4 regions of the Gordonia sp. AC31 genome follow, and region 2 is predicted to be linked to each of the others. Evidence: riboswitches for the same ligand, from Rfam matches in the RefSeq annotation. Region 2 holds a riboswitch; each other region holds the start of a gene.
The links. Region 2 has a riboswitch for thiamine pyrophosphate ahead of Q9R39_RS19500 (TenA family protein). Riboswitches for the same ligand answer to the same signal wherever they lie in the genome.
Positions count from the first base shown of each region.

Region 1 (6,977 bases), on a different contig from region 2:
GATCAGGTGCACCACGCAGGTCTGCACCTCGGCGAAAGGCCAGGTCGCGGCAATCGCCTCGGACAGTCCGGTCAGCCCGTCGCAGGCCACGATCAGGACGTCTTTGACGCCGCGATTGGCCAGTTCGGCGCACACGCTGGCCCAGAACGCCGCGCCTTCCTTGGCCTGCACCCAGATGCCGAGCACGTGCTTGACGCCCTCAAGATCGACCCCGACCGCGATGTGGGCAGCGCGGGTCTTCACGTGGGCTCCATCGCGGATCTTGATGTGGATCGCGTCCAGGAACACCACCGGGTAGAACGCCTCCAACGGGCGGTGCTGCCAGGCCGCGACTTCGTCCAGGACCGCGTCGGTGACGTTGGCGATGGACTCGTGCGACAGCTCCACCCCCAGGGTCCGCGCGAGGTGGTGCTCGATCTCCCGGACGGTCATTCCGCCGGCGTACAGCGAGATGATCTGGTCCTCCAGCCCGCCGAGCCGGCGGGCGCCCTTCGGGACGAGCTGGGAGGCGAACGAGCCCTGCCGATCGCGGGGCTGATCCAGTTCCACCGGGCCGACCTCGGTGGCCACGGTCTTGCGCGAAGTGCCGTTGCGGTGGTTTCCGTCCCCGCCACGGGCGTGGGCATCGCGGCCCAGATGCTCGGTCAGCTCGGCGCCCATGCCCCGCTCAAGGACGGCCTTGAGCATCTCGTTCAAAAAGCCGCCCTTGCCAGTCAACTCCAACCCTCGCGAACGGGTCTCGGCGAGTACGTGATCAATCAGCGCATCCGAGAACACCTCCCGGCGAAGCCCAGCAGCATCTGATACATCCGTAGCGTCGTGGTCGTCAACAGCCATAGCGTTCATGATTCCTCCTCCGGATCAACTCACACAGACCATCTGACACGCCCCGCCGCCGGTCACCGAGAGCGTGTTGCCGGTCGTGTACGACGACTCCTCGGAGGCCAGGTACACGTACGCGCCGGCCATTTCGACCGGCTGCCCCGGCCGACCGAGCGGGTTCTTCTGCCCGAAGTACGGCAGCTTCTCCGGCTTCTGCCCGCCCGTCACCTGCAGCGCGGTCCAGAACGGGCCCGGCGCGACGGCGTTCACGCGGATCCCTCGCGGCGCGAGCTGCTGCGCCAGCGCCTTGGACATCGTGTTGACCGCGGCCCGGGAGGTCGCGTAGTCCACCAAGCCCGGCGACGGGGTGTACGCCTGAACCGACGAGGTGAAGATGACGCTCGCCCCCGGCTGCAGATGACCGAGCGCCTCCTGCATCATCCAGAACGGCGCCGAGATATTGACGTTCATGGTCTCCGCCCACTGCTCGGAGCTCAGGTCCTCGAGGTTCTCGACGTAGGTCTGCCGGGCGGCGTTGAGCACCAGCACGTCGATGCCCCCGAGCCCGGCCACGGCGTCACGGACGATCCCCCGCGCCACCTCTTCGTCTCCGACGTCGCCCGGCAGCAGGACGCAGGTGCGGCCGGCCTCACGGACCAACCGGGCGACCTCGTCCGCATCGGACTGCTCCGAGGGCAGGTATCCGATCGCCACGTCGGCCCCTTCGCGTGCGTACGCGATCGCCACCGCGCGACCGATACCCGAGTCTCCGCCGGTGATGAGCGCACGGCGGCCGGTGAGTCTGCCGTGACCGATGTAGGACCTCTCACCGTGATCGGCCGGCGGCTCGAGCTCGGATGCGAGCCCCGGCACCGGCTGGGACTGCATCGGGATGTCGACCTCGTACTTTGTGGTGGGGTCGACGAGCGGCTGGGCGTTGGGATCGGTGGTCACGGCAGGCCTCCTGAGACGTCGGGGATTCCGACCGTACGCGTCCTGACCGGATGCGAGATGACGCCGGATCACCCACACTGCGGATACGACCGGATTCCATCGATTCGAAGGAGCAAGCATGCCCCGTTACCGCGTAGTGGACCCCGACCAGAACGTCATCGAGGAGAAGGAGTTCGCTGACGACACCAAGGCGTACGACTGGTTCAAGACGGTCGAGGTCCCCGACGACGCGCTCGGGTACGCCATGGAGGTAGACATGGACGGCAAGTGGACCCGCTTCGAGATCAACGACGGCGGCACCAACACCTCCCCCGCCGCCGACGAGGGCACCGGCACCCCCTGATCCGAGACCCGGCACGACGGGCAGTCGACCCGCCCAGCTCGACATCCGCTACTCCGCCTGCGGATCCGCTACCTCCACGGGAGTAGCGGATTCCGAGGCGGAGTAGCGGATTTCGGAGGACCTGACAGGCTCACCCCTTGACCAGTCCCGTCCACGATGAGGTTCTGCCCGGTCACGGCGCGCGTCTCGCCCGATAGATGCGGTCGCGCACGGCCAGCGTCAGCGCGTCCAGGCGGGCGGCCTCTGCGAGAAGGTCGGCCACTCTGCTCGGACGGTCGGTGGTGCTGTCGACCAGGGCGTCGTTCGCCCGCTCCAGTAGGCGGGCGAACGCGGGGTCGCCGTCGAGGGCGTCCCTCACGGCGGGGTACTCGGCTTCGAGCGGGGTGCCGATGCCGAGCGTGGAGCGGAGTTCATACCAGCGGTCGAGGGTCGCGGCGAGCGCCTCGGAGGCCAGCGCGTGGGTGCGCCGCGCGGTGTCGACGGCGCGCTCGGCGGTGAGCTGCGCCGGGTCGGTCCCCCGGCTGAGCCGACGGTGGCGGGCGAGGTCCTCCAGTCCGGAGCGCACGAGCCATCCGGTCGACGCGATCCACGCGACCACACCGGCGAGGACCGCGAACACCACCAGCGCGAGGATCAGCGGCACGTCAGATCACCGCGTTGAGGACGAGCGTCAGCGGGACAGCCAGGAGCACCGCCGCCGAGAGGCCGGCCCCGATCAGTTTGCCCACGCCCGACCATCGGAGTTCGGAGCGTTCGGCCTCCAGCGCCGCCGGTGACAGCGGAGCCGCGAGACGCCCGGCGGCGGAGGCCGCGGACTCGGCGACGGCGGGCCAGGTTCGCGGGACGTCCCGGTGCGGGTCGCTGCCGAGATCGTCGGCGGCCAGGAGGGCTCGTTGCTCGTCCCATTCCGCGAGGCGCTGGTCGAGTTCGGCGACAGCGGCCTCGGCCTCGGCGATCCGGCGGCCCTCGGCCGTCCGCGAGAAGACCACCGAGGGGAACTGCATGACTCCAGCCTCCCCCACCCGACCTGCACCGGCAAGGGCGCGCACGTGTGAGGGCGCGAGGGCGCGCGGGCACGAGGGCGCGCGGGTGCGAGGGCGCGCCCTCGGTGCGATCGGCGCCGCCGCGCCTCACCCCTTGACCAGTCCCCCGTCCACGATGAGGTTCTGCCCGGTCACGGCCCGCGCCCACGGGGAGGCGAAGAACAGCACCGCGTCGGCGAGTTCGGCCGGCGTGATCGCGCGGCGCAGCGGCGTCCCCGACGCGATGAGGTCGAACACCTCTGCAGGCGTGGCGGCGCTCGCGGCGGTGGTGCGCAGCAGACCGCCGGAGACCATGTTCACCGTGATGCCGTCCGGCCCCAGATCGGTGGCGAGGGTCCGGGTCAGCGACAGCGCGGCGGCCTTGGCGGCGGTGTAGTCGTGGTACGGCACGACGGGGTGCTGGAACAAATTGGTGCCGATGTTCACGATCCGTCCGAAGCCGGCCTCCCGCATGCCCGGAAGCGTCGCCTGGGTCGTGGCGAGGGTCGCCTTGACGGCACCGCGCAGTTGCGAGTCGAAGTCGTGCCAGGTCAGCGTCTCCGGTCGCGGGCGGGCGTCTCCGTTGAACTCGAAGTCGACCAGTGCGTTGTTGACGACCGTGGTGACGGGCGCGCCGAAGTGGCGACGGGCGGCGTCGACGAGGGCGTGCACTTCGTCGTCGTCGGTGACGTCGGCGCGGAGTGCGACGGTGCGGTCCTCGCCGAGCTCACGGACGAGGTCGGCGGCGGCCGACTCGCTGCGGTGATAGTTGACGACGACGAGAGCGCCCTCTCTGGAGAAGGCGCGACTGATGTCCGCGCCGAGCCCGCGGGCGCCGCCGGTGACGAGGACGACCTGCTCGTCGATCCGCACGCTGTTGCCGATATCCACTGCCACTCACTTCCCGGTGTTCCCGGCGAGGGTGGCGATGCGGCTCCGCTCCTCGGCAACGCAGGGCGCGTCCGATCGGCGACGGCACCGAGACCACCGTTGTGGTGGACGCGAGTGCTGTATCGACATTCCTTCGCTGGAACTACCCAGATCAGGTTCGACGGGTGTGATCTCAGCCGCCCGGATGGGCAGCACCCCGTGTCGCGGACCACCATAGATCACCGGCCGTCGCGGCGCGCGGTCCCCACGTCGATCCGCAAAACGCGTGTCGGTGCGAGTCAGTGCGTGGTCATCCCGCGGTCTCGTACCTGGCCGCCAGCTTCGACAGCGTCTCGGTGATGCCCGCCGCGTTCTGCTTGGACACCCCCACGATCTCGTAGAACCTGCCGAGCTTGGACGGCCGGTTGTCGAAGCTCTCGACGACCGTCGTCTTTCCGTCCCCCGCCGGGGTGAACTCCCAGCGCCACCGGGCCCCTGCGGGGTTCGCCCACTCGATCACCTTCTCCGCCGGGGTGTCACGGTGCTCGGTGACCGTGCAGGTGGTGCGGTACGGCACGCCGTACATGCGCATCGCGGTGGTGAACTTGGCGCCGGGGTGCAGGGTGGCCGGCCCCTGGACGTTGTCGCGGACCGTTCCGGACCCGTCGACGAGTCCGTGCTTGCGAGGGTCGTTGACGAGGGCGAACAGTTCGTCGGCGGGCGCGTTCACGGTCACGCTGCGGGCGACCACGCGCGGTCCGCGGTCGATTGTGCTGATGGCGGTCATGGGGAGGTGGGACCTTTCCGGTCGGACTCGGCCTGGCGGCGAGCTCGGATGCGATTCACCCCACCGTACGACCGCGCTCCGACATCACGGAGCCTTTCAAGATAATTGTGTGAGTTTTGGTTAGTGATGTCTGTCACATGTGGGGGTCGAAGCGTTCCGGGTAGGCCAGTGCGAGTTCGGCCAGTGCGGCTCGCCAACCGTGGATGGTGGCGCCTTCGACGAGTCTGGGGATCGATTTCCGGGGGCCTGCGTGGCCGTCTGCTCGGCGTTGAGCGTCCTTGGCGCGTTCTCGGTCTCGTCGGTCCTCGATGTTGCGTATGGCTAGCCATAGCAGCTTGATCGCGGCGGCATCGCTGGGGAAGTGCCCGCGGTTCTTGGTGATCTTGCGCAGCTGGTAGTTCAGCGACTCGATCGAGTTCGTGGTGTAGATCAGCTTGCGTGTGGCTGGGCCGAAGGCCAGGAACGGGATGAACCGCTCCCAGGCGGCCTCCCACGACCTGACGGCGGTGGGGTACTTGGCGCCCAGCGGCGATTCGGCGAAGGCCTCCAGTGCGGCTCTGGCGGCCTCGGTGTTGGCGGCGGTGTAGATCGGCTTGAGTGCCTTGGCCACGTTCTTGCGGTCGCTGTAGGACACGAACCGCATCGAGGCCCGGATCAGGTGCACCACGCAGGTCTGCACCTCGGCGAAAGGCCAGGTCGCGGCAATCGCCTCGGACAGTCCGGTCAGCCCGTCGCAGGCCACGATCAGGACGTCTTTGACGCCGCGATTGGCCAGTTCGGCGCACACGCTGGCCCAGAACGCCGCGCCTTCCTTGGCCTGCACCCAGATGCCGAGCACGTGCTTGACGCCCTCAAGATCGACCCCGACCGCGATGTGGGCAGCGCGGGTCTTCACGTGGGCTCCATCGCGGATCTTGATGTGGATCGCGTCCAGGAACACCACCGGGTAGAACGCCTCCAACGGGCGGTGCTGCCAGGCCGCGACTTCGTCCAGGACCGCGTCGGTGACGTTGGCGATGGACTCGTGCGACAGCTCCACCCCCAGGGTCCGCGCGAGGTGGTGCTCGATCTCCCGGACGGTCATTCCGCCGGCGTACAGCGAGATGATCTGGTCCTCCAGCCCGCCGAGCCGGCGGGCGCCCTTCGGGACGAGCTGGGAGGCGAACGAGCCCTGCCGATCGCGGGGCTGATCCAGTTCCACCGGGCCGACCTCGGTGGCCACGGTCTTGCGCGAAGTGCCGTTGCGGTGGTTTCCGTCCCCGCCACGGGCGTGGGCATCGCGGCCCAGATGCTCGGTCAGCTCGGCGCCCATGCCCCGCTCAAGGACGGCCTTGAGCATCTCGTTCAAAAAGCCGTCCTTGCCAGTCAACTCCAACCCTCGCGAACGGGTCTCGGCGAGTACGTGATCAATCAGCGCATCCGAGAACACCTCCCGGCGAAGCCCAGCAGCATCTGATACATCCGTAGCGTCGTGGTCGTCAACAGCCATAGCGTTCATGATTCCTCCTCCGGATCAACTCACACAGACCATCTGACACGCCCACTCATCGAGAACAAAACGGGCCAGACCACGCCACAGCGTGTCACGCGACCGACCCTCATGGGTGGAATCCCACGGGGTGGATCCTGTCAACGGACGCTCGCGCACCTATCTCGACGGAGGAACACTGGAGTTCCTCGTCTACGGGCCGCTGCACATGGCGCCGTCCGGTCTCGCCTTCGCCGTAGGCTGTTACCTAGGGGTCATCCTGTGACGGCACATAAGCCAGCACGCTGCCGGCCAAGGAGCACGAAGTGATAGCAGCCGTTGAGTACGCCATAGACCGTTCAAATCATCCCGCACTCCTGCGCCAAGCCACCGGGGAACTCGCGTTCGCAGCGCCGCATCCGTGGATCGAGGCAGACAACGCGAAGACCATCTCGTTGAGGACAAGCCGCATCCTGATCCGCCCGCACAACCCGGCCCCGATGTTCCTGCCCAACGTGGCGATCCAGTACTTCGACCTGGGCAGAACCCCACCCCTACACCTCGGCGAGGTCGGCACCGCACGCGACATCGCCACGCTTGACACCCCAACCATCCTGTCGCACAGCGTCACTCTCGCCGGGGCGCTCAGTCAGGACGAAGGCACATACTTCCACCACGGCCAGCAGCTACACATTCGGCGGTCACAACTGT
Region 1 covers NZ_JAUZVK010000036.1:11,016-17,992, forward strand. The annotation lists gene Q9R39_RS23060 (IS256 family transposase) at 1-837, opposite strand, end outside; gene Q9R39_RS23065 (SDR family oxidoreductase) at 862-1,776, opposite strand; gene Q9R39_RS23070 (hypothetical protein) at 1,895-2,119, shown strand; gene Q9R39_RS23075 (hypothetical protein) at 2,292-2,762, opposite strand; gene Q9R39_RS23080 (hypothetical protein) at 2,764-3,123, opposite strand; gene Q9R39_RS23085 (3-oxoacyl-ACP reductase) at 3,250-4,032, opposite strand; TPP riboswitch at 4,144-4,241, opposite strand; gene Q9R39_RS23090 (SRPBCC family protein) at 4,322-4,798, opposite strand; gene Q9R39_RS23095 (IS256 family transposase) at 4,932-6,287, opposite strand; gene Q9R39_RS23100 (hypothetical protein) at 6,418-6,552, shown strand; gene Q9R39_RS23105 (hypothetical protein) at 6,767-6,977, shown strand, end outside.
Region 1: another riboswitch for thiamine pyrophosphate. It lies ahead of Q9R39_RS23085 (3-oxoacyl-ACP reductase); the one in region 2 lies ahead of Q9R39_RS19500 (TenA family protein).

Region 2 (6,977 bases):
GAGGCGACGAACAACGGCACGAACGCCCGTCGCAGCGCCGGCGAGAAATCGACGACGATGGCCAGCAGCCAGGCCAGGACCAATGAAACCGTGAACCCGATCAGGGTCACCTGCAGCGTCGCCGCGGCGTGCACCCCGATCTCCGCGCGGTGCGACCAACCCTGCGCGACGACGCGCGACGGCGACGGCAGCACCTGCGGCCGGATTCCGCTGACGTCGACGTAGACCTGCCAGACCGCCACCAGGACGACCACCGCGACGAGCGCGGGCGCGATGCGACGCAGGCCGGTGCTACCGAGGGGTGTCGAGGTAGTCATTGGTGAAGTACGTCGACCAGTCCGGCTCGGTCGTGAGCGGCGCCCCGTCCGGGCCGGTCAGCAGACCACTGCGGTACAGGAACCCGGAGTTCCCGGCCCACTGTTCGAGCGTCTGTCGCCCGACCCGGCCGTCGGCGTCCTTCATGTACTGACCGGCCAGCATGCGCTGGCTCTGGAACACCAACTGCTCGTCGTTGAACGCACCGGGGTTGGCGGCGAGGAGGTCGCGGGCCGCCGCGTCCGGGTCGTCGGCCGCCGCCTGGTAACCGCGCTGCAGCGCCGTCACGAAGGCCGCCGCGCGGTCCGGGTTGTCCGCCAGCCAGTCCTCGTTGGCGTCGACGACGATCGCGTATGCCTCCGGGAATCCGAAGTCGGTGTAGTGGAAGTACCTCATCGGGGTTCCGCGATGTTCGGCCTCGATGCCCTCCCACGCGAGATAGGAGACGGTGAAGTCGGCCTGACCGGAGTAGACCGCCTCGTAAGCCGAGGTCCCGAGGGTCACCGAGGTGAACTCGCCGGTGCCGCCGTCGTTTCGGATCACCTGCTCGAGGGTCTTCTCCTCGCCCGGGTCGCCGAAACCGGCGTATGTCTTCCCGTCGAGGTCCTTCGGGCTCGTGATGTCGCGGCGGTCGGCGCGGACACCGATGCCGGTGGCCCACTTCTGCAGCGGCGCGAACACGGAGATGGTCTGCGCGCCCGATGCCCGCGAGAAGGTCGACGAGTTGTGGGTGCTGATACCGAACTCGGCGTTGCCCGCGTCCACGATGGTGTCCACGGCGGTGTTGTTGTACGGCAGGATCTCGACGTCGAGTCCGGCCTCCTCGAACCAGCCGCGCTGCTGCGCCACGAACAATCCCGTGTGGTTGGTGTTCGGGGACCAGTCGAGCGCGAATCGGATGGTGCCGTCCGAATCGGCGCCCGAACCGCATGCGGTGATCGCCGACGACGCGACGACCGCGGCGGCGAGCACGGTGAGGAGGCGGCGCGCGCGGGCGCTCATGCGGCGGGCCACGGCTGCGGGTTCAGCGCGGTGTCCCAGAACAGAAGCTCGAACCGGGTGGCGACGGTGAACGCCGTGGCCATCGCGGCCCGCTCCCGCTCGCCGGCGTGCGCCGCGGCCTCGTCCACGAGTTCCCTTGCCCGCGAGGCGGATTCCTGGAACTCCGGGGCGTCGTAGGTGGTCACCCACTGCGCGTAGGGGTGGTTCGGGTCGGCGGCGAGTACCTGGGCCGCACTCGCGGCCAGGGCCCGGCCGACTTCCGCGTAGATCCAGAAGCAGGGCAGGGCCGCGGCGGCGCCGACCGCATACGACTCGGTCGCGGCGACGGCGGTCAGATAGGACACGTACCCCAGGCACGCCGGCGACGGCTCGGGTTCGCCCTCACGCGGAGGCAGCTGGCCGCCGTTGAGCAGGTCGCCGTGCAGCGCCGACTCGACGGTGGCCGCGGTGGCCGACGAGTTCGCCCAGAACCCCGCGGTCTGCGGGTCGGGGGACTTCGACGCCAGGATGGCGAGGGCCTTCGCGTACCCGGCCAGGTACAGCGAGTCCTGCTCCATGTAGGTGCGGAACACCTCCAGTGGCAGCGTCCCGTCGCCGAGCCGCCGCAGGAACTCGAGGTCGTCGATCGCCGTCCGCAACCCCTTCGTCTCCTCCCAGAGGTGGTCGGAGAATCGGCCGGAGACCGGCATGCGCGCATGCACAGACATGACATCCCTTCGTCAGCATTACCTGGACAGGTTCTCGGGTCTCATCTCAGCCCCGCGTCGCGGAGCACCCCGTGTCAGAACGCAGCCACAGTAGCAGGAGTGGGGGTCGCAGTGGGACGCCTGTGCCACGACCGTGTCCCGGCCTGTTGACCAGCCGGTTTGCGCGTTGATGCGGTGTTCGTTGTATTCTTCACGGCGTTGTTCGTACGGCCGTCACGGTGGCCGGAAGAGCGGCACGGCAGGTTGCCCGAGCGGCCAAAGGGAGCGGATTGTAAATCCGTCGCGCAAGCTACATAGGTTCGAATCCTATACCTGCCACAGCGTGGTCCATTCTCGCGAAACTGCTCTACAGACGGTCTCCGACCAGCGATTTGTCTAGCGCAGACGCGAGTGTGTAACCTCGTTAAGGCTCTCGGGCACAACCGCCCGGGGCACGCCCCCTTAGCTCAGTCGGCAGAGCGTTTCCATGGTAAGGAAAAGGTCGACGGTTCGATTCCGTCAGGGGGCTCGCTGGACGAGAAGTCCGCGGGGCGGTGTAGCTCAGCTGGTTAGAGCGCACGACTCATAATCGTGAGGTCGAGGGATCGAGTCCCTCCACCGCTACACATCGGGTCCGACCGGAACCGAGCGCAAGGGTCGCAAGCCCTGAGGGAACTTCCGAACCCGACCACGTACCACCCGAAAGAAGGCAATCAAGTGGCCTCCTCAACAGATGTTCGCCCCAAGATCACCTTGGCCTGCGAGGTGTGCAAGCACCGTAACTACATCACGAAGAAGAACCGCCGCAACGATCCCGATCGCCTCGAGATCAAGAAGTTCTGCCCGAACTGCGGCAAGCACCAGGGGCACAAGGAATCGCGCTGACGCCGTCGTCGGCCGTTTCGAAGTACCACCAGCAGCGGGCTGCCTCTCGATGAGGCAGCCCGTCTTGCTGTGTCGGCCGAAGGAGTAGAGCTCAATGTCACAGGTAAGCGGAGCCGAGATCCAGGATCCTCCGGACGAGGCGTCGAACGGTGGCGCGAAGCCGACCCCCGACGAGATCGCCGCCCACACCCAGAGCCTTGTCGGCTTCCATTACACGGTCGACGACTATTACGAGATCGGCCGCGAGGAGATCCGTAAGCACGCGATGGCGGTGCAGGATGCGCACCCGACCCACTGGAGCGAGGAGGGCGCCCGGGCCTTCGGTCACGACCGCCTGATCGCCGCGCCGACCTACGTGTCGGTGCTCGGGATCATCGCCCAGCGCAAGCTCTTCGAAGACGTCGTCACCGGCTACGACATGTGGCAGATCATGCAGACCGACCAGCGGCTGGTCTACCACCAGCCGATGAAGGTCGGGGACCGCCTGATCTGCGACGTCTCGCTCGAGTCGTTCCGGCACGTGAGCAGTCCCGAGATGATCGACCTGATGGTCACCAAGAACGTCATCTGGAACCAGCACGACGAGCCGGTCATGACCACGTGGACCTCCCTGGCCGCGCGTCCCGGTATGGACGTCGACCCCGAACTCGAGGCGTCCCTCGACCACGTGATGATCAAGGTCGACGCCATCGGCGAGTCCGGGCACACCGTCGAGCCGAAGGCGGGTCGCTACGACCTCCCCGACCCGACGCAGTCGCCGGGCGCCTTCGGTGCCGTCGACTTCGACACGCTCACGGTGGGTCAGGAACTCACGCCCAAGCGCTACCTGCTGACGCGCGGCAATCTCGCGAACTATGCGGGCGTGGCCGGCGACCCCAACCCGATCCACTTCTCCGACCACGTCGTGAAAGCGGCCGGCATGGACGACGTCGTCGCGCACGGCATGCAGACGATGGGGCTCGGCGCAAGCTTCGTCTCCGAGTTCATCGGCGACCCGGCGGCCTTCTGCGAGTACAACGTGCGCTTCACCAGCCCGGTGTACGTCCCGGCCGACGACAGCGCGGCCGTCGACTTCACCGGCAAGGTGAAGTCGCTCGATCCCGCAACTCGTCGCGGGACCATCGCGATCACCGCCAAGCAGGGTGACCGCCGGATCTTCGGACGCGCGCAGGCCGTCATCCAGTTCAACTGATCGACCGGCCGCGAGCCGTTCCGGCGGCTCACGGACGGGTGGCGTGTACGGTCGTCGGGGGAGCGGAGGCGAGCCCGTTTTGGGTCCACCGCCCCGGTGATCTACACTGAAGTGTCTGATTGATTCAGACTTGCGCGCTACCCATAGGGTGGCGCGTTGGTTTTGTCGGCGACGAAACGTCGACGGGCCGCGAGGTCGGATCGAGAAGGACGGCAACGCCGACCACTCCGGTGGCGGGCGTCGCAAAGGGGCGTAGCTCAATTGGCAGAGCAGCGGTCTCCAAAACCGCAGGTTGCAGGTTCAAGTCCTGTCGCCCCTGCCCTGGTGAAGGGCACACGCTGACGAGAGGACCGCGAAGTTGAGCAAGCGAGACCGGGCCGCCCGCGCCAAAGACGCCGCAGAGGGTTCTGCGGCCGATTCGGCCGCGGCTGAGCTCGACGGTCGCGACGAGGCCACCGACGCGGGTACGGACGACGACACGTCGACCGGAACCGCGAAGGAGCTGCGTCCGTCCGGTAAGCGCTCGGCTCGCGGACGTCGCTCGGCGGCGGGTGCAACCGACGGTGACGCCGACTCCGACACGGGGTCCGTCGCCGTCAAGGAACGCAAGACCAAGAAGAAGGCGTCTGCCGAGGAGAGCCGGAATCCGTTCGTACGGATCTGGGTCTTCCTGACGCAGGTCGTCGCCGAGCTGAAGAAGGTCATCTGGCCGACGCGGCGCGAGATGATCACCTACACGATCGTCGTGCTCGTGTTCGTCATCGTGATGACCGCGTTCATTGCCGGCCTCGACCTCGCCTTCGCCAAGGGCGTGCTCTGGTTGTTCGGCTGACCCACGCGGTGGGCTCGGCCGGCGACGAGAAACACGACCGCCAGATGAACCATAAGGAGCGTGGGCTGCAGTGAGCACCCCGGAGAACGAACTCGCCTCGACCGACTCCGTCGACGCGGCTGCTGCCGACGTCGATGCTGTCGACGCGGCCGTGACCGACGCGGTGGACACCGAGGGTGACGCGGTCGCCGACGACGTGGTCGTCGAGGGTGACGAGGCCCCCGCCGAGGACACCGTCTCCGAGGATGCCGACGAGGTCCCGGTTGACGAGGCCGCCGCTGACGAGGCCCCTGTCGAAGAGGCCCTGGTTGAAGAGGCGGAGGTCGATCCGGTCGAGGAACTGCGCAAGCAGCTCCGGCGCGCGCCCGGCGACTGGTACGTGATCCACAGCTATGCCGGTTACGAGAACAAGGTCAAGGCCAACCTCGAGACCCGCGTGCAGAATCTCGACGTCGGCGACTACATCTTCCAGGTCGAGGTGCCGACCGAAGAGGTCACCGAGATCAAGAACGGCCAGCCCAAGAAGGTCAACCGCAAGGTGCTGCCGGGCTACATCCTCGTCCGCATGGAGCTCAACGACGAGTCGTGGGGCGCCGTGCGCAACACGCCGGGTGTCACCGGCTTCGTCGGGATGACCAGCAAGCCGTCGCCGCTCTCGCTCAACGAGGTGCTGCAGTTCCTGATGCCGCGGACCGAGGCCAAGAAGCCCGCCGCGTCGCGCGGTGCCGCTGCCGAGGGCGTGGAGGCCGCAGCTGCCGCCGCGTCGAACGTCATCGAGGTCGACTTCGAGGTCGGCGAGTCGGTCACCGTCATGGACGGCCCGTTCGCCACGCTGCCCGCGTCGATCAGCGAGGTCAACGCCGAGCAGCGCAAGGTCAAGGTCCTCGTGTCGATCTTCGGTCGCGAGACGCCGGTCGAGCTCGGGTTCAACCAGGTCGAGAAGATCTAGGGCCGGACCACCAACCCAGAACTTTCACGTCTCCAGCGGGCGTGAATTCGCAAGGAAACAAGCAAGGAACAGAAGATGCCTCCCAAGAAGAAGAAGCTCGCCGGGATCATCAAGCTCCAGATCTCGGCAGGCCAGGCCAACCCGGCCCCGCCCGTGGGTCCGGCGCTTGGTCAGCACGGCGTGAACATCATGGAGTTCTGCAAGGCGTACAACGCGGCGACCGAGTCGCAGCGCGGCAACGTCATCCCGGTCGAGATCTTCGTGTACGAAGATCGCTCCTTCGACTTCAAGTTGAAGACCCCGCCGGCTGCGAAGCTCCTGCTGAAGGCCGCCGGCCTGCAGAAGGGCTCCGGCGAGCCCCACACCAACAAGGTCGGCAAGGTGAGCATGGACCAGGTCCGTGAGATTGCCAAGACCAAGGCCGAAGACCTGAACGCCAATGACATCGACCAGGCCGCGAAGATCATCGCCGGTACTGCTCGGTCCATGGGCATCACCGTCGAGTGAGCTTGCGATCTCGCGCTCTCGACACCGTCGAAGGCTGACAGACCTCATCATCACCGTGGGAGGGCCGGCTCGGCCCGCACCACACACCCCGCCGACTGACGGCGGAGAAGGAACAGAGCAATGAGCAAGAAGAGCAAGGCCTACGCGGCCGCGGCCGAGAAGGTCGACAAGACCAAGCTGTACAGCCCGCTGGAGGCTGTGGAGCTGGCCAAGGACACGTCGTCGAAGAACACCGACGCGACCGTCGAGGTCGCGATCCGGCTGGGCGTCGACCCCCGTAAGGCAGACCAGATGGTTCGAGGCACCGTCAATCTGCCGCACGGCACCGGTAAGACTGCCCGCGTGATCGTGTTCGCCGCCGGCGACAAGGCCGCCGAGGCCGCCGCCGCCGGTGCCGACGAGGTCGGCGCCGAGGATCTGATCGAGCGCATCCAGGGCGGTTGGCTGGACTTCGACGCCGCGATCGCCACCCCGGATCAGATGGCCAAGGTCGGCCGTATCGCGCGTGTCCTCGGACCCCGCGGCCTGATGCCGAACCCGAAGACGGGCACCGTGACCACCGATGTCACCAAGGCCGTCAACGACATCAAGGGCGGCAAGATCAACTTC
Region 2 covers NZ_JAUZVK010000019.1:27,635-34,611, forward strand. The annotation lists gene Q9R39_RS19490 (ABC transporter permease) at 1-317, opposite strand, end outside; gene Q9R39_RS19495 (ABC transporter substrate-binding protein) at 292-1,317, opposite strand; gene Q9R39_RS19500 (TenA family protein) at 1,314-2,024, opposite strand; TPP riboswitch at 2,012-2,106, opposite strand; tRNA gene Q9R39_RS19505 (tRNA-Tyr) at 2,262-2,342, shown strand; tRNA gene Q9R39_RS19510 (tRNA-Thr) at 2,460-2,532, shown strand; tRNA gene Q9R39_RS19515 (tRNA-Met) at 2,554-2,627, shown strand; gene rpmG (50S ribosomal protein L33) at 2,721-2,888, shown strand; gene Q9R39_RS19525 (fused (3R)-hydroxyacyl-ACP dehydratase subunits HadA/HadB) at 2,983-4,080, shown strand; tRNA gene Q9R39_RS19530 (tRNA-Trp) at 4,327-4,399, shown strand; gene secE (preprotein translocase subunit SecE) at 4,439-4,912, shown strand; gene nusG (transcription termination/antitermination protein NusG) at 4,983-5,861, shown strand; gene rplK (50S ribosomal protein L11) at 5,937-6,368, shown strand; gene rplA (50S ribosomal protein L1) at 6,489-6,977, shown strand, end outside.

Region 3 (6,977 bases), on a different contig from region 2:
AGGTCTTCGAGGTCTCCGACGGTCTTGGACTCGAAGAGCTCCCGTTCCGACAGCTTCACGCCGAGACGCTCTTCGATCGCCACCACGCCGATGGCGAACGCCACCGAGTCCAGCCCGAGGTCGTCGATCAGCTTCGAGTCGCGGCTGATGTCGCCGAGCGCGAGGTCGAGGTCCTCTTCGAGGATGCCGCGCAGGGCTTCGGTGATGTGGTCGGACATGTGGTGGCTCCTGGGGTGGTGATGTTCGGTCGAAAGTATCGGTCGGTCAGCGCGGGACCACGTACGGGGCGACGCTGGCCAGCTTCTCGCAGGTCTCGGTGAACTCGCGCTCCGGCGTGGACTGGGCGACGATCCCGGCACCGGCACGCAGCCATGCGCCTTGCCCGGACGAGAATATGGTGCGCAGGGCCAGGGTCGCCTCGAGCTCGCCCGTCGACGAGGCGGTGAGGATCGCGCCGGAATACAGGCCGCGGCGTCGGGGCTCGAGACGGTCGATCGCCTCCACGGCCGGGGTCTTGGGGATGCCCGACGCGGTGATCGACGGGAACACCACCTCGAGTGCACGCCAAGGCGTTTCGTGATCGGCGAGGGTCCCGCGCACGGTCGAGGCCAGATGCTGGACGCTCCCGCGCTCACGAACCTCCATGAACTCACTCACGGCCGTGGTGTCCGCAGCGGCGATCGAGGAGATCTCGTCGAAGCACGCGCGCACCGACATGGCGTGCTCGGCGATCTCCTTGGCATCCGAGAGCAGGTCGGCGCGGGCCGCCGCGTCCTGCTCCGCGGAGATCCCGAAAGCCCTTGTGCCGGCCAGTGGTTCGGTGACCACGGTCCGGTCGTCGTGCACCGCGACGACGAGTTCGGGACTGAACCCGGCCGCCTGCAGGTCACCGAGCGAGAGCAGGTAGCTCCGGGCGGGGTTGTTGTCGGCGCGGCCGCGGGCGTAGGTGGCAGGGATGTCGACGTCGAACGGGATGTCGACGGCACGCGAGAGGATCACCTTCTGGTACCGCCCGGCTTCGATCTCGGCGACAGCGGTGGCCACACGGCCGCGGTAGTCGTCCGGGTCGGACTGCACGTCCACCGGCCGCGACTCGCCGGGAACGGTTGCTCGCGAGGCGATCTCGAGGAGACGACCGGCACGCTCGGCGTCGAGCGACCCGGTGTCGACCCCGTCGGCATCGACAGTCGCCTCGAACTCGGGAACGATGAGGTGCGCCAGCACCGTGTCCTCGGGAACGCGCTCGAGGATGCCGTGATACGGGGCGCAGAAGTCGAAACCGACCCAGCCGTAGACGCGCCAGTCGGAAATCGACAGCGACGCGGTCGCGGCGGCGAGCGCGTCGGCGGGGTCGCCGCGCCAGGGCGTCGTCGTGCGGTCGCCCTGATCGTCGACGATGACCTCACTGCGTGTGATCACCACGCGGGCGCGGACACCCGCCGCGAAGGTCCAGCGCCGGTCGCGCTCGTAGACGACATGGTCGCCGAATTCGCCGGAGCCGGCCCAGGCCGCCGTGATCCGCGCGGCATCGGACTCGCTCAGCGGCGAGGCCGGCGCGAGCAGGTCGACGAACTGCGCGGCGTGCGATTCGGTTGTCAGCGACATGTCCTTCGTTCCTCCGGTCGTGATGCACTCGAGCACCGATGATCATAGGGAATCTTAGGGCAGCCTAATCAAACAATCCCCCGCGGGTCGACAGCCGGCCTCCCGCCCTGCATCGACCGGTAAGGTTACCCTATCCTGCCTGTGTTTGAATGAACTCATGCCGACGCATCTCGACCCCGCGACCGATCTGCTCGACGGTTTCGCTCCCCACACCGACGCACAGGCACAGAAGTACCGCGACGCCGGCGTCTTCCTCGACCGCCCGTTGTTCGCCGGCCTCGATCTGGCCGCCGAGCGAACTCCCGACTCCCCTGCGCTGACCGACGCCTCCACCGACGGGCCGCGCACGCTCACCTATGCCGAGTTCCGCGACGCCACCCTCCGTCGTGCCGCCGGTTTCGTCGCGGCCGGACTGCGGCCGACGCAACGGGTCGTGTTGCAGCTGAACAACTCCCTCGACTTCGCGGTCACCCTGTACGGCCTCCTACGCGCGGGTGTCGTTCCGGTGATGACGCTGCCCGCGCACCGGATCACCGAGATCGCCCATCTCGCAGCCGGTGCCGGCGCGGTCGCCTACATCGGTGAGGACGGCCGCCGGGGGTTCGACTATCGCGAGCTCGCGACCGAGCTGCAGTCACGGGTGCCCGACGTCGCGCAGGTCTTCATCTCCGGCGAACCTGGTCGATTCACACCGCTCCCCGACGCCGACCCCGCCTCGGTCGAGCTCCCGGCTGCCCCCGACGCCGGGCTACCCGCCCTGTTCCTCGTGTCGGGGGGCACCACCGGACTGCCGAAACTCATCGCGCGCACGCACGACGACTACGACCTCAACGCCCGGCTGTCCGCGGACGTCGCCGGCCTCACCGCCGACGACACCTACCTCGTCGCCCTGCCGGCCGCGCACAACTTTCCGCTGTGCTGCCCGGGAATCCTGGGCGTCTTCGGTGCGGGCGGCCACGTCGTCTTAGCCGACAACCCCAGTCCGGACAACACTTTCGACCTCATCGAGCGGCACCGCGTCACGGTGACCGCGCTCGTCCCCGCGCTCGCGCAACTCTGGTGCGCGGCGACCGAGTGGGAGCCGGCGGACATCAGCTCCCTGCGCCTGCTGCAGGTGGGCGGCGCCAAGCTGGCACAGTCCGACGCCGTCGCCCTCGACGCGGCCCTCGGCCCCGTCGTCCAGCAGGTCTTCGGCATGGCCGAGGGGCTGATCTGCTACACCCGGACCGACGACCCGCGTGACTTGGTGCACCAAGTGCAAGGGGCACCGATGTCGGAGCTCGACGAGGTGCGGGTCGTCGACGAGGGCGGAGCCGATGTCCCCGACGGGGAAGAAGGTGAACTGCTGGTGCGGGGGCCCTACACGATCCGCGGTTACTACCGCGCCACGGCGCACAACGAGAAGTCCTTCACGCCGGACGGCTTCTACCGGTCCGGGGACAAGGTCACCCGGCTGCCGTCGGGGCACCTGGCCGTGACCGGCCGCATCAAGGACACCATCGTGCGCGCCGGGGAGAACGTCGCCGCCGACGACGTCGAGGAGAACCTCCTCGCCCACGATTCGGTCCGGCAGGTCGCGGTGGTCGGGCTGCCCGACGACGCGCTCGGTGAGAAGATCTGTGCGGCAGTCGTGCTCTCGCACGAACACCCCCCGGCCCGACCACTCGAGCTGGCCGCGATCCGCACCTTCCTCGCCGACCGCGGACTCGCCTCCTTCAAACTGCCCGACGTGGTCCGCGTCGTGCGCACGCTCCCGGTCACCGCAGTAGGCAAGATCGACAAAAAGGTGCTCCGCGAGACACTGCTGTCGGAGCCGTCGGCAGGCTGAGCCGAGTCGGAGCCCGCTCCTCACACCGGCGCGAGGAGCGCGACCACCGCACCATAATCCCAAGGAAGCGCATAACCCCTGCTCCCTGAGGTGCGAGGAGCGATAGCGACGAGCCTCGAAGGGTCCGGCGAGGAATGTTCCGGAGCCGCCGAGGCTTACCTTCGGATCACACCGGCGCGAGGGTCACGATCCCGGGATGGCCGTCGAGATAGTGCTTGGTGAAGGTGCACACGGGCCGCAGGCGGGCGCCCTGCTCGCGGGTGAAGTGCACGACGGTGCGGGTGAGTCGGGTGGCGAGACCATGTCCGGTGTACTCGTCGTAGAGCACGGTGTGTAGGACGGTGATGGTGGTCTGACCGTCGACCGTCTCGGTCGAATAGCCGAGCACGCCGACCAGGTCGCCGGCGACCCACAGCTCGAACCGGTCGCGGTCGGGATTGTGCACCACCTGCGAGATCTGCTGCAGGATCGACTTCGCCGACTGTGGTGGTCGCTGACGATGCTTGCGTAGCACCCGACCCTCCTCACCTCTTGATCGTGGACATCGGACCACTGACATGTGCCGTCCGAACCTCGGCATAGGCCCCGCTTGTGATCCGGGTCACACGGTACCTTACGGAACCGTAACTGATGACCCCGATCGTCCGGTCGTCGCACATCGAGACGGTCGCGCGCACCCCTACGACCCGAACGAACTCCGCGCTGTAGGGTGGCGGACGCACGACAACTACACCGCGGGGGCTCTCACGATGACCGAGGGCTGAGATGGCGACGGGCGGTCGCCGACCGCTCGAACCTGTCCGGGTAATGCCGGCGTAGGGAGACAAGCCATGGGCACACGTGTATCCGCGACTCGCGACGGCAGCGCACCCGCCGACTCAGGGTTCCTGACCCTCGGTCCGATCGAGGGCAGCACCAAGCACTACCTCACGGTCGGCGACCTGCGCGTCCCGCAGCGTCGTATCCACCTCACCAACGGCGAACACCTCGACGTCTACGACACCTCGGGTCCGTACACCGATCCGACGGCGCGCATCGACGTCGAGAAGGGCCTCGCCCCCACCCGCGACAACTGGCGCCGCCCGGAACCGGTCGACGGCGCGAGCACCCAGCTAGCTTGGGCGCGGGCCGGGATCATCACCGAAGAGATGCGGTTCATCGCCGCCCGAGAGGGCATCGACCCCGAACTGGTCCGGTCGGAGGTGGCGATCGGGCGAGCGGTCATCCCGGCGAACCACCGGCATCCGGAGTCCGAACCGATGATCATAGGCAAGAACTTCGCGGTCAAAGTCAATGCGAACATCGGTAATTCGGCGGTGCGCAGCTCGATCTCCGACGAGGTCGAGAAGATGGTGTGGGCCACCCGCTGGGGCGCCGACACGATCATGGATCTCTCGACCGGCGCCGACATCCACACCACCCGCGAGTGGATCATGCGCAACTCGCCGGTCCCCGTGGGGACGGTTCCGATCTACCAGGCGCTGGAGAAGGTCAACGGCGATCCCGCCTCGCTGACCTGGGAACTGTATCGCGACACCGTGATCGAGCAGGCCGAGCAGGGTGTCGACTACATGACCGTGCATGCCGGTGTCCTGCTGCGCTACGTTCCGCTGACCGCGAAGCGGGTGACGGGCATCGTCTCGCGCGGCGGTTCGATCATGGCGGCCTGGTGTCTCGCGCACCACCGGGAGTCATTCCTGTACACGCACTTCGACGAGTTGTGCAAGATCTTCCGCCGCTACGACATCACGTTCTCCCTCGGCGACGGCTTGCGCCCCGGATCGATCGCCGACGCGAACGACGAGGCCCAGTTCGCCGAACTCCGCACTCTCGGCGAGCTGACCGCGATCGCCAAATCGCATGGTGTGCAGGTCATGATCGAAGGCCCCGGGCACGTCCCGATGCACAAGATCGCCGAGAACGTGCGCCTGGAGGAGGAGTTGTGCGAGGAGGCCCCCTTCTACACCCTGGGTCCGCTCGCCACCGACATCGCGCCGGCCTACGACCACATCACCTCGGCCATCGGCGCGGCGATGATCGCTCAGGCCGGCACCGCGATGCTGTGCTACGTGACTCCGAAAGAGCATCTAGGACTTCCGGACCGCGACGACGTCAAGGTCGGCGTGATCACGTATAAGATCGCGGCGCACTCGGCCGACCTGGCCAAAGGCCACCCGCGGGCACAGGAACGCGACGACGCACTGAGCAAGGCGCGCTTCGAGTTCCGCTGGACCGACCAGTTCAATCTCGCCCTCGACCCCGACACCGCGCGCGCATACCACGACGAGACGCTGCCCGCCGAGCCCGCGAAGACCGCCCACTTCTGCTCGATGTGCGGACCCAAGTTCTGCTCGATGCGGATCTCGGCGGACGTCCGCGCCTACGCCGAGGAGCACGGTCTCGTCACCGCGGACGACATCGACCGGACTATCGCCGAGGGCATGGCCGCGAAGTCGGCCGAGTTCGCCGAGGCCGGTAACCGCGTGTACCTCCCGCTCCAGACGACCGGCGGCGCCTGATGCGCACAGACGACGCACGACGACGCACAGTCGACGCGAATCAGCGCACGGTCGACGAACAGGCCTACACGGGACTCCCGCTGTCACCGCCCGGAACGGCCCCGGTACGGGTCCTGACGATCGCGGGTTCGGACTCCGGCGGGGGCGCGGGAATACAGGCAGACATGCGCACCTTCGCCCTGCTCGGGGTGCACGGGTGTGTCGCGGTGACCGCGGTGACGGTCCAGAACTCGGTGGGCGTGAGCGGGTTCGAGGAGATCTCACCGCAGACCGTGGCGGCGCAGATCGACTCCGTGTCCGGTGACATCGGTGTGGCCGCGGCGAAGACCGGGATGCTCGCGTCGGCGCCCATCATCGAGGCCATCGTCGAGCAGTGCCGCACGAGTGGAATCGGCCGGGACACATCCGTTCCGCTGGTGGTCGATCCGGTGTGCGCGTCGATGCACGGCAACCAGCTGCTCGCCGACTCGGCACTCGACACCCTGCGGCACAGCCTGTTTCCCCTCGCGACGGTGGTGACACCGAACCTGGACGAGGTCCGGCTCATCACCGGCATCGCGGTCACCGATGCCGCGTCGCAGCGCGACGCGGCCAGGGCACTGCTCGATCTCGGGCCGCGCTGGGCGCTGGTGAAAGGCGGGCACCTGCGAACCTCGGACCACTCCCCCGATCTGCTCTACGACGGCGACCAGTTCATCGAGCTCAGCCACGAACGCATCGACACCCCGCACGACCACGGCGCCGGCGACACCCTCGCCGCCGCGATCGCGTGCGCGCTGGCCCACGGGCACGACGTTCCCGCGGCGGTCGGTTTCGGCAAGGACTGGGTGACCCGCTGCCTGGCGGCCGCGTATCCACTGGGCGCCGGCCACGGTCCGGTCAATCCGCTGTGGCGTGTGGGCGTCGGGTCGGCGGACTGACGCGACGCCGGTCCCGAACCGGAGAACAGACAACGCTCCCCGACGGCGACCGGCGCCATAGGGGAGCGTTGTCTGTGTCGAGGGACCGTCAGGCGGTTCCGCTGA
Region 3 covers NZ_JAUZVK010000013.1:91,521-98,497, forward strand. The annotation lists gene Q9R39_RS16320 (acyl carrier protein) at 1-218, opposite strand, end outside; gene Q9R39_RS16325 (salicylate synthase) at 265-1,605, opposite strand; gene Q9R39_RS16330 ((2,3-dihydroxybenzoyl)adenylate synthase) at 1,763-3,433, shown strand; gene Q9R39_RS16335 (GNAT family N-acetyltransferase) at 3,600-3,947, opposite strand; TPP riboswitch at 4,158-4,272, shown strand; gene thiC (phosphomethylpyrimidine synthase ThiC) at 4,264-5,952, shown strand; gene thiD (bifunctional hydroxymethylpyrimidine kinase/phosphomethylpyrimidine kinase) at 5,952-6,872, shown strand; gene Q9R39_RS16350 (SHOCT domain-containing protein) at 6,961-6,977, opposite strand, start outside.
Region 3: another riboswitch for thiamine pyrophosphate. It lies ahead of thiC (phosphomethylpyrimidine synthase ThiC); the one in region 2 lies ahead of Q9R39_RS19500 (TenA family protein).

Region 4 (6,977 bases), on a different contig from region 2:
GCGCACCCCGGTCGGCAACTCGGCGGTGACGTGCCGGGCGAGGGTCGTCTTGCCCACGCCCGAGTCACCGGTCAGGACCACCCCACAGCCGGTCGTCTCACCCCTGAGGGCCGCCTGGATCGTGCGGAACTCCCGATCGCGCTCGACGAGCGGCCAATTCGTGGACATAACCGCGAATTCTAGTCTGCTGGGCCCTACAATGGGCCGCCCGGAAGCACCAATGTGGTCCGACCGGATGGCCCTGTCGACACGCGGCCAATCCCGGATTTGACATCGGCGGAAGAAAATCCGCGAACTACGCATCCCGGGCATTGGTCACGGCCACTGCCGCCGCCAGCAACACGATCGTGAAGCCCGCGAAGTAGGCCAACGAACCGTAGGCGTTCCAGTGGAACGTGTCGCTCCCGCCGGCGAGGAAGTTCCACCCGTTCAGGAACGGCAAGAACGACACGATGTGCTCGCCCACCCGCGGGAGCACCGACACGATGCGCTCGAGGGCCAGCATCCAGACGAGCACGATCGCCACCGCACCGGCCGAATGCCGCACCAACGCACCCACCGCGAGGCCGATCAGCGCGCACAGCATCGCGAAAACCGGCGTCCCCCAGAGATGCCGGACGGTCTCGGGTCCGGTCAGCGAGACTCCGACGCCGGCGAGCACCTGCGCCGCCACGACCGCGACGACGGACACGATGGCCACCACCGCGAACGAGAGTCCGCCGAACACGACCGCTTTCGCGAGGAGGACCTGTGGCCGACGCGGGATCGCCGCGAACGTCGGTCGGATCGTGCCGAAGCGATATTCGGTGGTGACGCCCAGGATCGCCATGATCGCGAGCACCGCGACCCCGAACTGGTTGACGCCGAGCAGGAAGTCGTCGGTCAGGGTGTCGGTCTCACCGGGACTGCCGTAGGAACCGCCGGCGATGGCGCCGAGCAGCACCGCGAAGCCCAGGCCCAGCACCACGACGACGCCGAGGCACCAGTACGGCGACCGGGTGCTGGCGAGTTTGATCCGTTCGGCGTTGATCGCGGCGATCACCGGTTCACTCCCCCGTGGTTCCCGACGGCCCGGTTGTGGGCGTCGGGGTCGTGGACGGCGCGGTTGTCGACGGCGGTGTAGTCGACGGCGTGCGCCGTCATCGACATGAAGACCTCTTCCAGTGACGCCGACTCGGCGGCGAGTTCGTGCAGGGTGATGCCCGCGGCGGCGGCGAGGTCGCCGACCCGATCGGTCGTGGTGTCCGGCACGCGCATCACCGGGCGCCCGTGGGCATCCGGGTCACCCGGCGCGGGATTCAGCCCCGCCGACGCGAGCGCGGCATGCAACTGTTCGAGCTGCGGGCCGCGCACCCGCACCGACTGCCGTGCCCGCCCGGTGAACTCCGCCACCGAACAGTCGGCGATCAGCCGGCCCCGCCCGATGACGACGAGATGGTCTGCGGTGAGCGACATCTCGGTGAGCAGATGGCTCGACACCAACACCGTCCGCCCCTCCGCGGCGAGCTTGCGCATGAACCCGCGGATCCACACGATGCCCTCCGGGTCGAGGCCGTTGACCGGCTCGTCGAACAGCAGTGTGTGCGGGTCGCCGATCAGGGCACCCGCCAGCCCGAGCCGCTGCGACATACCGAGCGAGAAGCCGCCGGCGCGCTTCTTGGCCACCGAGGTGAGCCCGACCGTCTCGAGCACCTCGTCGACGCGGGCGGCCGGGATCCGGTTGCTCGCCGCGAGCCACCGCAAGTGGGACCGCGCACTGCGATTGGGATGCACCCACCGGGCGTCGAGCAGCGCACCGACCTGCCGCAGCGGATGCTCGAGGTCCCGGTAGCGCTGCCCGTTGATCGTCGCCGTGCCCGATGTCGAACGGTCGAGTCCGAGCATCATCCGCATGGTCGTCGACTTACCCGCACCGTTGGGGCCCAGGAAACCGGTGACCCGTCCCGGCCCCACCTCGAAGGTGAGGTCGTCGACCGCGCGTTGACCGCCGAAGTCCTTCGTCAGATTCGCTACCTGCAACACGACTCGACCATAGCCGCCGAACCCCGAGCGGCCCGGTCTGTCATTCGGACGGCCTGCCGCGGGACCGCGGGTCAGTCCCGGTCGCGCCCGGGTGAGGACGCGTGCGCCCAGAAACGCTTGGGGATCCGGCCCGCACGCGCGGCCAGGCGGCCCGCGGTCACCGCGTGCCGCATCGCCGTCGCCATCAGTTCAGGGTTCTCCGCCCGGGTCACGGCGGTGGCCAGAAGCACGCCGTCGCAACCGAGTTCCATCGCCAGGGCCGCGTCGCTCGCCGTGCCGATGCCCGCGTCGAGAATGACCGGCAGCGGGTCGTCGAAGCGGGTGTGGCAGTCGTCGACGATCATCTCGATGTTGTGCGGGTTGAGGATTCCGAGTCCGGTCCCGATGGGCGATCCGAGGGGCATCACCGCCGCCACCCCGAGATCGGCGAGTCGCGCGGCCAGGACCGGATCGTCGTTGGTGTAGGCCAGCACGACGAAACCGTCGGCCACCAGTGCGGCCGCGGCGTCGACGAGTTCGATGGCGTCGGGCATCAGGGTGCGTTCGTCGGCGACCACCTCGAGCTTCACCCAGTCGGTCTCGAACGCCTCGCGCGCCAGCTGGGCGGTCAGGACCGCCTCGGCGGTGGTGTGACAGCCCGCGGTGTTGGGCAGGACGGCGATGTCGAGCCGGCGCAGCAGATCGAAGACCCCGGTGCCCGAGGCCGCGTCGACGCGCCGAACCGCGACGGTGGTCAGCTCGGTCCCCGACGCGACCAGCGCGCGTTCCAGGGTCGCGAGATTCGACGCGCCGCCGGTACCGGTGATGAGTCGCGACGAGAAGTCGCGACCGGCGATGCGCAGATGGTCCGCATCCGGGATCGTCTCGTCGCCGGACTTCTGCTCGGTCCGCGAGGCGTCGGGCTTCAGATCGGCGAGGTCAGCCACCCTGCACCGCCGTGACGATCTCGACGACGGCACCGTCGGTCATCGTGTGCCGGTCCCAGCGGCCGCGCGGGACGACCGCGCCGTCCACCGCGACCGCGATCCCCCGGTCCGGCAACCCCAGCCCGGTGACGACGTCGCGCACCGACGTGTCGGCGCCGACGTCGACGCTCTTGCCGTTGACGGTGATGCTGGCGGTGATACTCATTCCTCTGCTCCTTCCAGAATCGACAACACGCGGGCGGCGGTGCCCGGGGCGAGGACGATCCCGTTGCGCCCGTGCCCGGTCGCCACGACCGTTCGTGTGTCCACACGGGTGACGATCGGCAATCCGTCCGCGGTGCACGGCCGCAGACCGGCCCCCGCTTCGGTCAGTTCGTAGGTCCGCAGCCCGGGGAAGACCTCGATCGCGTCGGCGAGCAGATCCGCGACCCCGCCGGCCTGCGGCGCGCGGTCGGCCGTCCCCTCGGCCTCGTACTGGGTGGCGCCGACGACGACTCCGTCCTCGCGCGGCACCAGGTACACGGCCCGCCCGTGGAGGCGTGCCCGGACGACGTGACCGGGCGGCGGCACCGACCAGCGCGTGCGGTGCAGGCGGAGGATCTCCCCCTTCGCCGCATGCAGGTCCACACCCGGCCAGAGGGCCGCGGTGCCCAGTCCAGCGGCGAGCAGGATCTGGGTGTCGGAACCGAGGTCGTCGAGGTCGGCCAGGGATTCGACGCGCGCGGAGACCAACTCGGCACCCGCCGACGTCGCGGCGGCGCGCAACGCCTCGAGCAGCCGCCGGTTGTCGACGGACCACTCGCCGACCGCGCGGTAGCCACCGACCAGTCGAGAGCTCAGCGACGGTTCCAGGGTCCGGATGTCGCGGCCGGTCACCGACTGCAGCGCGGCATCGGTGGCGGGCTGCCCGGCCCAGACGAAATCGGCGAGATGCCGCAGGTATTCGATGTCGGTGGCCGAGGCCGCGACGAACAGCGAGTCGGTGGCGGTGACGACACCCGGGTCGTCGAGCCGCTTCACGAGCGCCGGCCACAGCCGGACCGATTCGACCGACAGGGCCAGGGACGCGTCCTCGCCGGGATGACCCTCGCCGAGTGAACCGAGCATGCCGCCGGCGACCCAGGACGCGCGCTCGTCGGTGCCGGCGTCGAGGACGCGAACCCGCCATCCGGCGTCGGCCGCGGTGAGCGCACAGGTCAGCCCGATGACACCGCCCCCGACGACCGTCAGGGCGCGGTGGGCAGGGCGCTGCGGTGGGGAATCCACGCTGGGAATCACCTTCCTTCGCCGGAATGACCCGGATCAGGTTCGACGGTCAGCGGAATCTGTCCGCACTCTCAGCCCGGCCGATCCGGACTCCCGTGTGTTCGTGCGATCCACCCTACGCCGGGGCGTCGGGGGTCCGGTTAGCCTGGTCGGCGTGACGACCCCGAACCGCACCAGCTCCGCGTCGACGGACCCCGGCTCCGCGACGGACCGTCGCCGGCGGCTCTCCACGGCCCGCCTGTACCTGTGCACCGACGCCCGGCGCGAACGCGGTGATCTGCTCGACTTCGTCGACGCGGCGCTCGCGGGCGGCGTCGACATCGTGCAGCTGCGCGACAAGAACTCGCCGGGCGAGCGCGAATTCGGGACCCTGGAGGCGGGCGAGGAACTCGAGATCCTCGCGGGCATGCGGACGGTCGCCGACGCGCACGGTGCCCTGCTGGCGGTCAACGACCGCGCCGACATCGCGGCGCTCTCCGGGGCCGATGTCCTGCACGTCGGACAGGGCGACCTGTCGCCGTCGGCGGCCCGCCGGATCGTCGGACCGGACGTCGTCATCGGCGCCTCGACCCACGACCCCGAGCAGGCTGCCGCCGCGATCGCCGACGACGACGTCGACTACTTCTGCGTCGGTCCGTGCTGGACCACCCCCACCAAACCGGGCCGCGCCGCCGCCGGCCTCGACCTCGTGTCCTCCACTGCCGCAACACAATCAGCCAAGCCGTGGTTCGCCATCGGCGGAATCGACGCCGGCCGCGTCGGGGAGGTCACCGCGCTCGGGGCGCGGCGCATCGTCGTCGTGCGGGCCATCACCGCGGCCGATGACCCGGCCGCCGCAGCCACCGACCTCGCCGGGATGCTCTAGCGGTTCCCCTGGCGGAAACACGTTTGCCCGGTCGGTGTCGCGGGTCTATGGTGGACCGATCATGTTGTGCATCACGAGCGTTCTCGTAACCCGCCGCAGCGGGGTCTGAATCTGACCGACCCCCCGCTGCGGGTCGGTTGCGCTCTCCAGTCGGTCATCCGTTCTTCGACCGAAATCGGTTTTCGAGATGCACCCTCTTCATCTACCTCGTCGATCCTGTTCGTGGACCGAGCGCGACGACCGGCACGACGGCGACCAGTTCGCCGCACGTTTCGGCCGCCCGCTTCCCCCTGGGATGCACGAGGAGGCCGCCGGGATGACCTGGCAGGAATTCACCGACGAGTACTCCCGTGGCGGCACGATCCGGCTGGGCTCCTTCTCTGCCGTCCCGTACTCGGGCGACCTGGTCGAGTGCCGCGCGACGCTCGCGATCGCCGACCGCATCATGTCCCGCAGCGCCGTCGCCGCCGGCCCCGTCGGTGCGATGACCTCGATCCTCTACGACGTCGGCGCCCCGGTTCAGATCGTCCGGCTGCACCAGCGGGTCGTCGACGGCATGGTCACGACGTTCCTGCTGTGCGAGCACGACGGCCGGCAGGCCTGGGCCGTCGGTGAGGGCGCGAGCAGCGACGAGGCGAACGTCCACGCGCTGGTCGCCGGGGCGAACCGACTGCTGGAGTCCGACCGCGCCGGGGTGTGACCCCGGGCTCCTCAGGGAACGGGGCCTCAGCTCTGCGGATCGAGCATCGCGATCCGGTCGCGGAGGACGGGCCACGCGACTCCGAACGCGGGGTGCAGTGGGAGTTGATCGACGCGCTTCTCGTCGACCCATCGCAGTTCCGTGGATTCGAAGTTGGCGACCGTGCGGACCGGCGAGTCCGTCTCGGCGATGACCGTCGTGTAGGTCCATCCGCCGGGCGCCTCGAGGGTGACGACCGCTGCGACGACGCGCAGGTCGTCGGCGGTGATCCCGGCTTCCTCCTCGGCCTCGCGGATCGCGGTGTCGATGGCACCCTCGTGCGAGTCGCGGGCCCCGCCGGGCAGCGCCCACGTGCCGCCCTGATGCGACCACGCGGCGCGGTGTTGGAGGAGCACCCCGGTCGATCCGTCCGGCAGCGGCGCCCGCAGCAGCAGACCTGCCGCGCCGTGGATACCCCAGTATCGAGAACCGTCGGGATCGATCACCCAGCCGTCGCCGTCGCCGCGCACCACGCCTCCTCGCATCCCGGTCGCCCCGACCGGGTGCCTCCACCGTAAGTGAGATGCGCAACACCTGCCAGGGAGACCGCGAAGCCCTCTCATCGCGGCTCGGAACCTCGAGGTGCCGTCGGCGAGCACCCGGCACGCGCGAACCGCCGAGGTCGGCGGCGCGGCGCCGGTCGACTCGGGAGGAACCCGGCACGATGACATAGGGTGAAACACGCACGACCCGGTGAACGATGACCCAGATGACACAACCCTGACGTTGATCGCCCGGTCACGCGAATCCGGAACGGGGAACCGGTGACCGTAGGACCGCACCGGAGACGATCCAGCGTTTGAGAAGGGATCAGGTAGGTGACCGGCGACGCGTCCTCCGTGCGGACGGCGCTGACGCGTGGCGGTCGCACGATCCGTCCGGCACAGGCCTCACCCCCGATCCGCCAGGTGCTCGCCGACCGACGCGAACTCGTCGCCACCGCCCGGGAACGCGCCCAGTCCCCGTTCCAGACCCTGCGCCACTTCGCCGTCACGACCCCCGGCAAGCTGATCATCATCTGCGGAATCCTGGCGCTCGGCTGTCTGAGCACCGGCCTGTACGCCTCGACGGTCCTGGAGGACCGCACCCAGACCCTGCAGCGCCTCATCGATCGGACCGAACCGCTCGCCGAGGCCGCGCAGGTTCTCTACAGCTCGCT
Region 4 covers NZ_JAUZVK010000007.1:221,423-228,399, reverse strand. The annotation lists gene Q9R39_RS11265 (LuxR C-terminal-related transcriptional regulator) at 1-168, opposite strand, end outside; gene Q9R39_RS11260 (ABC transporter permease) at 296-1,042, opposite strand; gene Q9R39_RS11255 (ABC transporter ATP-binding protein) at 1,039-2,022, opposite strand; gene Q9R39_RS11250 (thiazole synthase) at 2,094-2,882, opposite strand; gene thiS (sulfur carrier protein ThiS) at 2,941-3,153, opposite strand; gene thiO (glycine oxidase ThiO) at 3,150-4,214, opposite strand; TPP riboswitch at 4,210-4,321, opposite strand; gene thiE (thiamine phosphate synthase) at 4,369-5,079, shown strand; gene Q9R39_RS11230 (hypothetical protein) at 5,396-5,779, shown strand; gene Q9R39_RS11225 (NUDIX hydrolase) at 5,806-6,288, opposite strand; gene Q9R39_RS11220 (hypothetical protein) at 6,637-6,977, shown strand, end outside.
Region 4: another riboswitch for thiamine pyrophosphate. It lies ahead of thiO (glycine oxidase ThiO); the one in region 2 lies ahead of Q9R39_RS19500 (TenA family protein).